DNA from 2 places in the Dongia sp. P2_B8 genome. Region 1 is predicted to be linked to the other one. Evidence: riboswitches for the same ligand, from Rfam matches in the RefSeq annotation. Region 1 holds a riboswitch; the other holds the start of a gene.
The links. Region 1 has a riboswitch for glycine ahead of gcvT (glycine cleavage system aminomethyltransferase GcvT). Riboswitches for the same ligand answer to the same signal wherever they lie in the genome.
Positions count from the first base shown of each region.

Region 2: linked by a shared signal. The riboswitch ahead of AC1DWZ_RS13250 (glutamine synthetase family protein) and the one ahead of gcvT (glycine cleavage system aminomethyltransferase GcvT) in region 1 are both predicted to bind glycine.

Region 1 covers NZ_JBFUDM010000006.1:195,654-202,500, reverse strand. The annotation lists gene gcvPB (aminomethyl-transferring glycine dehydrogenase subunit GcvPB) at 1-652, opposite strand, end outside; gene gcvPA (aminomethyl-transferring glycine dehydrogenase subunit GcvPA) at 649-1,995, opposite strand; gene gcvH (glycine cleavage system protein GcvH) at 2,011-2,388, opposite strand; gene gcvT (glycine cleavage system aminomethyltransferase GcvT) at 2,467-3,639, opposite strand; glycine riboswitch at 3,708-3,832, opposite strand; glycine riboswitch at 3,836-3,941, opposite strand; gene AC1DWZ_RS17685 (hypothetical protein) at 4,100-4,648, opposite strand; gene AC1DWZ_RS17680 (CDGSH iron-sulfur domain-containing protein) at 4,690-4,929, opposite strand; gene ispH (4-hydroxy-3-methylbut-2-enyl diphosphate reductase) at 5,228-6,172, shown strand; gene AC1DWZ_RS17670 (homoserine kinase) at 6,191-6,847, shown strand, end outside.
Region 2 covers NZ_JBFUDM010000003.1:1,214,976-1,221,822, forward strand. The annotation lists gene AC1DWZ_RS13240 (FAD-dependent oxidoreductase) at 1-268, opposite strand, end outside; gene AC1DWZ_RS13245 (aldehyde dehydrogenase family protein) at 464-1,855, opposite strand; gene AC1DWZ_RS13250 (glutamine synthetase family protein) at 1,929-3,302, opposite strand; glycine riboswitch at 3,432-3,546, opposite strand; glycine riboswitch at 3,548-3,656, opposite strand; gene AC1DWZ_RS13255 (amino acid permease) at 3,764-5,314, opposite strand; gene AC1DWZ_RS13260 (LysR family transcriptional regulator) at 5,643-6,545, opposite strand; gene AC1DWZ_RS13265 (4-hydroxyphenylacetate 3-hydroxylase family protein) at 6,654-6,847, shown strand, end outside.

The sequences.
Region 1 (6,847 bases):
CCTTGAAGGCGGCAAGATCGACGCGGCCGCGTTCATCGGCTGGCACGGGATCGACCTCGTAACCCAGCGACGCAGCGGTGGCAGGGTTCGTGCCATGGGCGGATTCCGGCACCAGGATGCGCTTGCGCGCGTCGCCCTTGGCGAGGTGCGCTGCGCGAATGGTCAGCATGCCGCAAAGCTCGCCATGGGCACCGGCGGCCGGTGACATGGCGATGGCCGGCATGCCGGTCAAGGTTTTCAGCCAATGTGCCAGCGTGTCGATGAGTTCCAGGGCGCCCTGCACGGTCGAGACCGGCTGCATCGGATGGAGATCGGCGATGCCCGGCAGCCGCGCGATCTTTTCGTTGATGCGCGGATTGTGCTTCATGGTGCACGATCCCAGCGGATAGACCGACATATCGATCGCGTAATTCTTCTGGCTGAGCTTCGTGTAGTGCCGCACGACCTGCGATTCGGCAAGGCCGGGCAAGCCCACGGCACCCTTCCGCTTCATGCCGGCCAGGCGTTCCTTGTGCTTGGGCACATCAGGCAGATCAACACCTGAGCGGCCGGGCACATCCATCTCGAAGATCAAGGGCTCTTCGATCTGCAGGCCGCGATTGCCGGAGATTGTCCCGGCGCTGGTGTTGATCGGTGGATTGAGCTTGGTCATGCGAGCACCTCTTTGAGGCCGGCTTCAAGGGCAGCCATCTCGGCCTCGGCGGTCAGTTCGGTAGCGGCAACGAGCAGCAGTTTCTCAGCTTCCTTGCCCGGCACCAGGCGCGCCACGGGGACGCCACACAGAATGCGCTTCTTGGCCAGAGCCTCGACCACGCCGATCGCCGGTTTCGACAGTTCCAGGGTGAACTCGTTGAAGAAGCTGTCATTGAGCAGCTTCACGCCGGGGATTGTGGCGAGGCGATCGGCCAGATTGCTGGCGGTCGCATGATTGAGCGCTGCCAACTGATTCAGGCCAGCTTCGCCGAGCAGGGTCATGTGGATGGTAAAGGCGAGGGCACAGAGGCCGGAATTGGTGCAGATGTTGCTGGTGGCCTTCTCGCGCCGGATATGCTGCTCACGGGTTGAAAGGGTGAGTACCCAGCCGCGCCGCCCATCGACATCGACCGTCTGGCCGGCGAGGCGACCCGGCATCTGCCGCAGGAATTTTTCACGCGCAGCGAACAAGCCGACATAGGGACCGCCGAAACCAAGCGGGTTGCCGATCGACTGGCCTTCTGCGGTAACGATATCCGCCCCCATCTCGCCGGGCGGCGTGATGAGGCCGAGCGATACCACCTCCGTAACGGCAACGATCAACAGCGCACCGGCCGCATGCACGGCATCTGCCAGTGCCTTGAGGTCGTGGATATGACCGAAGAAACTTGGGTTTTGGACGACGACGCAGGAGACGTCGGGACCGAGCAGCTTGGCAAGGTCTTCCTTGCCGGTCGCATCCAACGGCGCCGAGACCGTCTCAAACCCGGTATGGCGGCCATGTGTCTCCACCACCTCGCGGTAATGCGGGTGGAGGCCGCCGGAAAGGATGGCCTTCTTCCGCCGCGTCACACGGTTGGCCATGGCGACAGCTTCGGTGGTGGCGGTGGCACCGTCATACATCGAGGCGTTGGCCACATCCATGCCGGTAAGCAAGGCGACTTGTGTCTGGAACTCGAACAGATATTGCAGGGTCCCTTGCGCCACCTCGGGCTGATAGGGCGTGTAGGAGGTCAGGAATTCGCCGCGCTGGATGAGGTGGTCTACCGCGGCCGGAATGTGATGGCGATAGGCGCCGGCACCGAGGAAACTCGGCGCCTGATTGGTGCCGAGATTCTTGACGGCCATGGCGCCGATGAAACGCTCGACCTCCATTTCCGGCATATGGTTGGAGAGGCCGGAGATCGGCGCCTTCAACAAGGCCCCATTCGGCACGTCGTTGTAGAGACTTTCGACCGAGGGTGCCCCGACTTTCGCCAGCATTGCGCGGCGGTCGGGCTCGGTCAGCGGCAGAAAGCGCATGTCAGTGCAGCCCCCTCAGCTCAAACTGGCGCAGAAGGTTTTGTAGGCGGCCTCGTCCATCAGGCCGTCGAGCTCAGCCTTGTTGGCGATCTTCACCTTGGCGAACCAGCCTTTGCCGAGCGCGTCTTCATTGACCGTGCCGGGCGCATCGCCCAGGGCCGCGTTCACGTCGACCACTTCGCCGCTGACCGGGGCATAGACCTCGCTTGCTGCCTTCACCGATTCGACGACCGCCAGCTCCTTGCCCTTCTCGACCTTCTTGCCGATGGCCGGCAGGTCGACGAACACGACATCGCCCAGTTGGTCCTGGGCATAGGGGCTGATGCCGATGGTGGCGACATCGCCGTCGATCTTCACCCATTCATGATCTTTGCTGAAGCGGATGCCGCTCATGGGGGTACTCTCCTCTGTCTGTTTGCGGCGCTTCGACGGATCGTCGCGCCGTTCTCCGGTGAAGCTGACCATCGCCGGTCAGCGCTGATAACGATGGGGTACGAAAGGCATGGCGGCGATCTTGGCGGGCAAGGCCTTGCCGCGCACCATAAGATTGATCTCGGTGCCGATGGCGGCATGGGCCGTTTCGACATAGCCCATGGCGACCGGCGCCCCGAGGCTTGGACCAAAGCCACCTGACGTGATCTCCCCGATCACGCGGCCACCGAAATCGGTGATCTCGGTATGCGCCCGCGCCGGTGCCTTGCCCTCCGGCAGAATGCCGACACGCTTCCGCACGGGGCCTGCCGCCAATTGCCGCTGTACGATGCCGGCACCGGGGAAACCGCCTTCTTCACGACGGCGCTTCTGCATGGCCCAGACAAGGTTGGCTTCGACCGGATTGGTCTTTTCGGTGATGTCGTTGCCATAGAGACAAAGGCCAGCTTCCAGGCGCAGCGAATCGCGGGCCCCAAGGCCGATCGGCTTCACGTCGGGATCCGCTAGCAGCTTTTTGACCAAGGCCACGGCGTCTGCATTGGCGACAGAGATCTCGAACCCGTCCTCGCCGGTATAGCCCGATCGGGTGGCGATGATGTCGAAGCCGGTGGCTTTCAGCCGGGCACCGCTCATGAATTTGAGCTTGGCGCTCTCTGGCGCCAGGCGCGCAAAGACGGCGGCGGCCTTAGGCCCTTGCAGCGCCACCAGCGCCCGGTCGGCCAATACCTCGATCTCGCAGCGGTGGTTGAGTTTGGCCTTCAAATGCGCGATGTCGGCGTCCTTGCAGCCGGCATTCACGACCATGAACAGATGATCTGAGGCATCGCCTGGACCCATGCGGGTCACCATCAGATCATCGAGGATGCCGGCAGCATTGTCGGTGAAGAAGCTGTAGCGCTGCTGGCCCGGTTGCAAGGCCTGGAAATCCGCCGGGCACAGGCGCTCAAGCGCCGCTGCTGCGGTGGCAAAATTCTCGCCTGTGATGCGGATCTGGCCCATATGCGAGACATCGAACAGGCCAGCGCTCGTGCGCGTGTGCAGATGTTCGGTCAGGATGCCGGTCGGGTATTGCACAGGCATGTCATAGCCTGCGAACGGCACCATCTTGGCACCGAGTTCGACATGCAGATCATGCAATTGTGTGACGAGGAGCGGCGCATCGGCGCCCTGGCCTGAAGTATTGGGGCCCGAAGTACTGGCAGTGGCACTCACAAAGAAACCCTCCGACGAATGGCGACCGCGACCGGGAATTCCTCCATGGGAAAACCCGCGCGACCCCCCTCTGTCTTCGGGACCTGAGAGATTGGCCGACAACCCGCGTGCCATAAAAAGGCACGCAAACAAGCTGGCGGTTTACTCCTTCGGTGGGATGAAGCCCAGCTGTGAGGCCATCCGCTTTCCAGAGTTTTTCCCCGTATCGGTCCTTTTGCCTGAGAGTTTCCGGGGGCGGTTGCTCCTTCGGCGCCTGCCCCCAGTCACTCTGGCTGGGGGGAGGTCTCTCCCGATAACGGGTTTTGCCGCGCGCAAGATGGGCCGGCGCACGACTATCCGTCAAGCGGCATTTTTTTGTGCAGACGCGGCACGCGTGGCGGCGGGAGCCGCTGTCCGATCAGCCGCCGATCGTTGCCCGGTCATGGCCCGGTCATGGCCCGGTCATGGACTGGCGACTCGGTTAGAACTGCGGGTTGCGCCGGTTGAAGGCCAGTTCTTTCTCAGTCACCACCAGGCCGATATTGATGCGATAGAATTCGCCATTCTCGCCCTTGCGCAGGGGCAGCAGAATTTCGACCTGATCCTGGGCGATGCCCTGCACCTTGGCCGCGGTGAAGGGGATTTCGACATCAAGACTCTGGTCGCCCGGCATGTGCGTGCCACCCGGTCCGGTGATGCGGACCCAGTAATTGAACTTGGCGGCGCTGTCGGCATTCTGCGGTCCGCGGGAGGCTGCGAACTCGACGCTGAGTTCCGTGCGGATCGAGGTTAGCCCCGTATCGGTATCGATGACGTAGGTGCACATCGACTGCGACCTGGCGATGCGAGCTTCGAACGAGGTGTCGGCCAGATCTTCGCTCTCGCCGGCAAAGCGCGTCAGGTAGGCGGCATCCTGCAGGACCTTGACCGGCGGGCAGGGCCGGGACTGTTCCGCAATTGGATTGGTGCAGCCCGAGAGCAGCAAGGCCGCACCCAACGCGCAGAGCAGGTTCTGCCCGATTTTGGTCATGCCGATCATCATAATCCTTTCCGCGCGCGCCTTAGCCGCACTCAAAGTTTCGAATGCGAACCGTCGCACAGCGGCGATTTGTGGGTGTGTTTGCAGCCGCAGAAAAAGACGGCCTTGGCCTCGGTCGCGTCGAACTTGACCGGGCTGAATTCGCTGCCCTTGTGGGAGCCGTCGCAAAAGGGCTGCTTCTGGCTGCGTCCGCAGGCACACCAGAAATAGGATTTCCCCGCCTCGACATCGACCTTGAATGGCGATTTCTGCGCGATTTGCGGATTTGTCATGATGATCTCCAGGCCCCCCAAAGGCGCTCGTCGAAGCTGGTCGTCCGCGGACTCGGCCCAGGTGCTGCCCCGGCCACGTTAACGCTTCTTTGACTTTAGTAGAGCGGCCCGGCTTCCACAAGCGCGGCCATCTGCCCGATCCACCCCCAACTTGCGGAAAAACGATGGCAAATTGATCCCTTTGGCATTGCCCCCGCTTGACTTGCCACCCCGTTTGACTTGCCACCCCCTTTGACTTGCCACTGGGCCTGAAAACCCTATATTCCAGGCAAGAGTTTTCGACCAAAATTAGGCCGTGATGAGCAAGAGCAACCTGACTGTCTATCTGGCCGCCCCGCGTGGTTTTTGCGCCGGTGTCGACCGCGCCATTCAGATCGTCGAGCGGGCGCTGGAACGCTATGGCGCCCCGGTATATGTGCGCCACGAAATCGTCCACAATCGCCATGTGGTTGAAGCGCTGGAGAAGAAGGGCGCCATCTTCGTCGAAGAGCTGGACGAGATTCCTGGCCAGTTCCCGGTGGTCTTTTCCGCCCATGGCGTGCCCAAGGCGATCCCGGCCGAGGCCGAGCGGCGCGAACTCATGTATCTCGATGCCACCTGCCCGCTGGTGTCCAAAGTGCACCGCGAGGCCGAAGGCCATTTTGCCGCCGGTCAGCACATCATCCTCATCGGTCACGCGGGTCATCCGGAAGTCATCGGCACCGTCGGCCAATTGCCCGAAGGGGCGGTGTCGTTGGTGGAAACCGCCGAGGATGCCGAGAAGATCACCGTCAGCAATCCGCTGGCGCTGGCCTATATTACCCAGACCACGCTCTCGATCGACGACACGATCGGCATCATTTCCGTCCTCAAGCGCCGTTTCCCCAATATCCACGGGCCGCGCAAGGAAGACATCTGCTACGCCACCACCAACCGCCAGCAGGCGGTGAAGGCGATCGCCGAGAAATGCGACCTGATGCTGGTGATCGGCGCGCCCAATTCGTCAAATTCGCGCCGCCTTGTGGAAGTGGCGCTGGTCGCCGGCTGTGCCAACGCCTATCTGGTGCAGAAGGCCTCGGAGATCGACTGGGCCTGGTTCGACGGCATCAAGACGGTTGGCATCACCGCCGGCGCTTCGGCACCGGAGATCCTGGTGCAGGAAGTGATCGGTGCCGTGCGCGATCGCTTCGATATCGTGACCGACGAGGTCTCGGTTACCACCGAAACCACCCATTTCAAGCTGCCGCGCGCCCTCACCGCATAACCTGTCCGGATCCTCGCCATGGCTGTCTATACCGAAGTGCCCGATGGCGAGCTTGCTGCCTTCGTGAAAGCCTATGACATTGGCGATGTGGTGTCCTGCAAGGGCATTGCCGAGGGTGTCGAGAACTCCAATTTCCTGATGCACACCACCAAGGGCAGCTACATCCTGACCCTCTATGAAAAGCGCGTGCACCGCGAGGATCTGCCCTTCTTCCTGGGGCTGATGGAACATCTCGCTGCCAAGGGGCTGAGCTGCCCCACGCCGATCAAGGCGCAGGACGGGGCGTCGTTGCACGAACTCTGTGGCCGGCCAGCCGCCATCATCAGTTTCCTCGAAGGCATGTGGCCGCGCCGTCCGACGGAACGCCATTGCCAATTGCTGGGCACCGCCATGGCGGAGTTCCATATCAAGGGCCGTGATTTTGCCTTGAAGCGCCCGAACAATCTCTCGCTCAGTGGCTGGCGGACGTTGGTTGCAAACACCAAGGACCGTGCCGATGAAGTGTCGCCGGGCCTCTCCGAGATCATCCAGGACGAGCTCAAATTTCTCGAGGCTCATTGGCCGCAGGATCTTGAGGTCGGCGTCATCCATGCCGATCTTTTTCCGGACAATGTCTTCTTCCTCGGCGACCGGCTCTCCGGCCTCATCGATTTCTATTTTGCCTGCACCGATTTC
Region 2 (6,847 bases), on a different contig from region 1:
ATTTCACCAACGGCAGACCCAATTGCTGGCGGATCTCGAGATATTCGCGGTAACCTTGCTGCATGCAACTGAGCTCCAGCGACCCATGCGGAGCGTCGAAGCCGGTATGAAGGAGGGCGCTATTGCCCTTGGAAGCACCGGAGAGCAGATCGCGCCCGGCCTCCAGCAGCACGGGCTTGAGGCCGCACATGGCGAGACGCCGGAAGATGGCGCAACCGACCACCCCGCCACCAATGACGACAACTTGCGTATGATTGGTATCGGCCAAAATTCATCGTCCCCTGATGAAGGCCGAGTGTGCCACGGTTAGGAAAATAAATCACGCGTGGCGGTGGGGTGACGCTTGATTGCCAGGCTTCCAAAATCGTCATCCCCGGGCGAAGACCCGGGGATCCACTGGTGCAGTTGAAAGCGTGGATGCCCGGGTCAAGCCCGGGCATGACGAACATATCAGGTGCGGCGCTCAGATCTGCGTGCGGAAGTGGAAGGACTTCGGCCTTGTCAGCATCTCGTACCCGACGCGGGACAATGTTGCACCGCGGCCGGAATCCTTGATGCCGACCCAGGCCAGGGCCGGGTCGAGATAGTCGCAGCGGTTCATGAAGACGGTCCCCGTCTCGATCTCGTTGCCGATCTTGCGTGCGGCGATCTCATCCGAGGTCCAGAGCGCCGCGGTGAGGCCGTATTTGCTGTCGTTCATCAGCTTCACGGCTTCCTCGTCATTCTTCACCTTCATGATACCGATGACCGGGCCGAAACTTTCTTCCGCCATCACCGACATGGAATGATCGACATTGACCAGGACCTGCGGGGCGAGATACGGCGTGCCGGCCTTGTCAGCCGGGAATAGCTTGCTGTCGATGAGGGCCTTGGCGCCGTGCTGCACTGCATCAGCGATCTGGCCGCGCACGAATTCGGCGGCCGACGTACGTACCATCGGCCCGAGATTGGTGGTGCTGTCCATCGGATTGCCGAGCTTGTACTTCTTGGTGAGGTCGACGAAGCCGTCGACGAATTTGTCGTACAAACTCTCATGCACATAGATGCGCTCGATGGCGCAGCAGCATTGGCCGGAATTGAACATGGCCCCATCGACCAGATTCTCGACCGCATGGGCGAGGTTGGCATCGGCGCGGACATAGGCCGGGTCCTTGCCGCCGAGCTCAAGCCCCATGCCCATGAACTTGCCGAGCGCCGCCTGCTGCACGGCATGACCGCCGCTGACCGAGCCGGTGAAATTGACATAGGCCACTTCGGGGGCACCGATCACCTTGGCGGTATCGTCATGGGTGAGGACGAGATGCTGAAAGAGACCTTTCGGCAAGCCGGCGGCATCGAATGCGGCCTGGAAATCCTCGGCGCAGAGCGGGGTCTGGGCGGAGTGCTTCAAGACGACCGCATTGCCGGCCATCAGCGCCGGAACGACGCCATTCACGGAGGTGAGATAGGGATAGTTCCAGGGTGCCACGATGAAGACGACACCCAGCGGCTCACGGTGCAGCACGCGGGTGAAGCCGGGCTTGTCGGTGAAAGAAACGTCGGCCAGGGCTTCCGGTGCCAGATTGATCATGAAGCGGGCGCGCTCTTCGAAGCCGCGCATTTCGAACGGGCTCTGCGTGATCGGGCGGCCCATCTGGCGGGTGATTTCCTCGGCGTGCTTGTCCTTGCCCTTCAGAAACTCATCGACCGCCTTGTTCAGAATCTTGGCCCGCTCTGCGATCGGCACCTTGCGCCAGTCGATCTGCGCCTTGGCGGCAGCCTTCAGGATCGCGGCGATTTCGGCTTGAGTGTTGTAAGGACGCTCGACATAGACGGAATTGTCGATGGGCGTGACGGTTTTCTGGGTGGCGGACATAGGTAACCTCGGGGTGTTTGAAAAAGAATAGCGCCCGCGTGTCCAGCCGGACTCGCGGGCGCTGCAGATGAGATCAAATGATTTCGAAGTAGCGCGACAATTCCCAATCAGTGATGTGCTTGCGGAACTCACGCTCCTCATGCTCGCGGGTGCCGGCATGATGCTCGACGAAGGCATCGCCGAACAGTTCACGCGCGGCCTTCGATTTGCGCAGGCGCTGGGCAGCGTCCCACAAGGTGGTTGGCAGATCGAGCTTGGCCGGATGCTTCATCTCGTAGGAATTGCCGACGATGGCAGCCATCGGTTCGATCTTGTTCTCGATGCCGTAGAGGCCTGAACCAATGGCGGCCGCCAGGGCCAGGTACGGATTGCAATCGGCGGCGGCGATGCGGTATTCGACGCGCTGCGATTTTTCCGACCCAGGAATGACGCGAAGCGCGCAGGTGCGGTTCTCGACGCCCCAGGTGGCGTTGGTCGGCGCCCAGAAGCCGGGGATGAGGCGCGAGTAGGAGTTGACGGTGGGCGAGACCATGCCAAGCACTTCCGGCATCAGGGTCTGCTGGCCGCCGATGAACCAGCGCATCTTGTCGGAGATGTTGTGCGGCTTCTTCGGGTCATGGAAGACGGCCTTGCCGTCCTTGCCCTTCAAGGAAATGTGAATGTGACCGGACTGGCCGGGATAGGAGTTCGACCATTTCGCCATGAAGGTCGCCATCAGGCCGCGGCGCTGCGCCAGCACCTTCATGAAGGTCTTGAAGAGCGCGCCGCGATCGGCGGCCTCGAGAGCCGAGGTGACGCCGAGTGCCGCTTCAAGGACACCGGGGCCGGTCTCGGTGTGGAGTCCTTCGATCGGCATGCGCATCTTTTCGCACATGTCGAGAATGTCCTGGTAGAGCTCGGACCAGACGGAGTTACGGATGACGGAATAGCCAAACCAGCCGGGGGTCATCGGCGTCAGGTTCTTGTAGTTCTTCTCGCGGATGCTTTCCGGCGTTTCGTCGAACATGAAGAATTCGAACTCAAGGGCCGAATAGACGTCGAAGCCCATCTTGGCGGCCTTGGCGAGGACGCGGCGCAGTGTCCCACGCGCGCAGATCTCTTCCGCCTTGTTGACGAATTCCGAGATGAAGAGGAGGCCGTTATCCTCCATCGGCAGATCGCGGCAGGTCTCCGGGATGATGCGCGCCCAGGCGTCGGGATAGGCTGTGTGCCAGCCGGTATAGTTGAGGCCGTCGATCAACTGGTCCTGATTGTCCCAGCCCAGCACCACGTCGCAGAAGCCGAAGCCGCCTTCGAGGGCGGAAAAGAACTTGGCTTTCGACATGTATTTGCCGCGCAGGATGGCATCGCCATCGAACACGCCGACCTTCACATGGGTGAGGCCCCGCTCCTCGACGATCTTCTTGGCTTGTGCGACGGTTTTGACTTGTTCCGGTTTCAACGGCATTTGTGTTCCCCCTGTTCGATCTATGAATTGGAATTTAGGCCGCGCTCAAGCTTGCGGCAATGATGTCTTGGAATGCGAAGTGTGGCTCCCCGACGTCGGGTTGGTGCGGCCGGCGAAAGATCTGCCGGTCAGCCCCCCTCTGTCTTTGAGACCTGAGAGATTCGCCGGGGCATCTAAGGAAAAGATGCCCGGTTTACTCCGTCGGTGAGGCGACGACGTCCGTCGCCCGCTTTCCAGAGATGACGGTTCCGACCTGGTCCTTTTGCCTGAGAGTTTCCGGGGGCGGTTGCTCCTTCGGCGCCGATCCGGCCGCGTCTCTTTTGCGGCCGTGCCAGTCTCTCCCGAGGTCGGAGGATTGTGCGGCCGGAGTGTGTGATTGCCCCATGGAAAGGTCAAGCTGGAAAAGAAAAAGGGAGGCAGTTTGCACTGCCTCCCCAGATGATATTCGCTTTGTTGTGGGATCAGCCAGCGCCACCCAGCGCCGCTTCTTCCTTGGCGATTTCAGCCTGACGTGCCTTTACATCCGCTTCGGTGAGCGGCGGACCGGGGAACCGGCTCTTTTCAAACGCGAACCAGATCACGATCAGCAGCACGATCGCAGCAGCCAGGAACTGACCCACCAACTGGTAGGGTGGCTGGAAGCCGACGAAGGCGAGCACGGCGCCGCCGAGAACGGCCAGAACGCCAACCGGCTTCGACCAGACACCGAGATTGAACGGGCCCTTCTTCGTCCAGCTCTTGCCTTCGGCCAGGATGCCCGCACCGATCGGCATGATGTAGGAGACGTAGAGGAACACCGCACAACCAGACGCCAGGACGATATAGGCGTTGGCATCAGCGCCGCAGACCCAACCCAGGATGAAGCACAAGCCGGCGCCAACCCAGATTGCCGCACCGGGAGTGCGGTGTTTCGGGCTGACCTGACGCAGGAACTTCGACGCACCCGGGATGCCGCCGTCACGCGCGAACGCATAGATCATGCGCGAAAGCGAGGTCATGCCGGCAAGGGCACAGAGGTAGTTGGCAAGAACGATGCCGATGGCTAGCAGATCCTTGATCCAATGCGGCATGCCGTTGGATTCGAGGACGTAGTAGAACACCGACCAGCCCTTGGCCGCACCTTCGGTCATGTCCGGCATGGCAAGCAGCACTGCCACCACAAGCAACCAGCCGAACAGAGCCGACCAGAACACGGCCGTGATCATGCCGCGCGGCACAGCGCGCTGCGCGTCACGGGTTTCTTCCGACGTATGCGCCGAAGCATCGAAGCCGGTGATCGTGTAGCACACGTGCAGCAGGCCAAGGATGAAGGCAAACATCAAGCTGCCCGTCGCCGGCCAGGTTCCGGCACCTAAATCACCCGTGTTGTTGGTGAAGGTCACCAGACGGGAAAAGTCGAGCGGTACCGGCGAACCGATCAAAAGACCGGCGATCAGGACGAACGACACGCCCATGATCAGATAGCCGGAGAAATCGGTCAGGATCGTGGTCGCCTTGATGCCCATATAGTTCAAGACTGCCTGCGTGAAGGTGATGATCGCGACGGCAATGGTGAGATGGGTGCCGGTGAACATCGCGGGGTCCATGCCGAAGACGCCGACCAGAACGAGGTCGCGCAGCAACAGATAAACACCATAGTTCACGGACGAGACGACGAAGAGCAAGCCGATGAGGTTGATCCAGGCAGTTGCCCAGCCCCAGCCACGGCCACCAAGGATCGAACCCCAATGATAGAGACCACCCGCGGTTGGATAGGCGGAGGCGATCTGACCCATGGCGGCTGCCACGAGCAGAGCGAACACCGAGCCGACGATCCAGCCGATGCCGATCGAACCGCCGCCCGCCGCGCCGAAGGCGACGGTGTAGGCGCCGATGCCGCCGGCAAGGATGCAGATGATGGAGAAAGAGATCGCGAAGTTCTGGAACCCGCCCATGCGGCGGGAAAGCTCTTGAGAATAACCCATACTGTGGAGGACTTTTACGTCCTCCTCATGATGACTTGGTACTGCCATGATAAACCCCCTCAGTTTGCGGTCTTGCGCGGCGGCACTCCCCGCCGTTGGCTCCACGCTGACCCGACCCCATCCGGATGGATGGGGTCCTTTGCCGACTCATATCGGTCGATTTCCCGCCAATCGGATGGCTGGAAGTATGCGCGGCGTAAAGAAAATGTAAAGACGGCGTTAACTTTTGCAGCCGGATCAAAGAGTAAGAGTGGGGGCAGCCAGGGCAGGAACTACCATGGGCAGGGGCTATTGCACTGCAGCGCTCAATTAGTAGCGTTGCTGACCGAGTGTATTATTTGTTGTGGCCGCCCAACAATTAACCATACGCGGCATTTCAACGCGTTGACGCGAAGTGTTTGCGGCACAGTTCGGCGAAGGCCAGCGCGCGCTTGGTGGGGCGCAGTTTCTTAAGGCGAGCGAGGCCCAAGCGCGTCGGGCGCAGCTTTTCCTTGATCGGCGGGAAGACGAGCCGGCGGCCATCCAGGGACCAGTCGCTCAAAGGCCGCGAATGCATGATCGAGAAGGCATCCGAGTTGGCGACAAGGCCGCGCACCATCTCAAAGCTCGGCGTCTCATAAGCCACGCGCGGCTGCAGGCCGAGGCCATAGATGATGGAGAGGAAATAGTCGCGGCTGTGTGGCAAGGCGAGCAGCACCATCGGATAGGCGATGAGGTCGGCGATGGCGACGGCATTCTGTTTGGCGAGCGGGTGATCCTTGGCGAGAATGCAATGCAGTGGCACCTCGGTGAGAGAGTCGAACTCGATATCGTCATCGAGGCCGAGATCGTAGGTGAGGGCGAATTCAAACTCGCCGGCGCGCAACCCGTCGAGCACGCCCTGCACATGATGCTCGTGGAGTTTCACGCTGATCTCGGGGTGAGCGACGGCGAGTGTGCCGATGAGGCGCGGCAGGACCAGGGGCGCCACGGTCTGGAAGCAGCCGATATGAAGCTCGCCCGCCACGTCCTGGCCCAATCCCATGGCGCCGAGCCGCACATCGTCGGCATGATCAAGCAGGCTCTTGGCATCGGTCAGCAGCTCACGCCCGGCGGCGGTGAGGCTGAGGCCCTGGGCATGGTGGCGGACGAAGAGGTCGACGCCGAAACGTGTCTCGAGCTCGGCAATCGCTGCGGAAACAGAGGGTTGGGAGATATTTACCCGCTGGGCCGCGAGGGTCACGCTGCCGGTTTCGGCGGTGGCCACGAAATAGCGCAGTTGCTTCAGAGTAAACGGCATCGATAAATCCGATCCAATTCGACAGATAATAATATTTTCTCATTGCTGAGCTCGCTGCGCAAGATGGTGGGAGCGGAGTCGAAAAGACCCGGAAGAGGGAGAATTTGCATGCTGCGGACAGGTGCCCAATATCGCGACAGCCTGAAGGATGGTCGCAACGTCTGGATCGATGGTGAGAAGGTCAAGGACGTCACCACGCATCCGGCGTTCAAGCCGATCGTCGATATCCGTGCCCGGATCTACGACATGGCGCATGAGGCTAAGACGAAGGAGGTCATGGCCTATCGCGACGAGAAATCCGG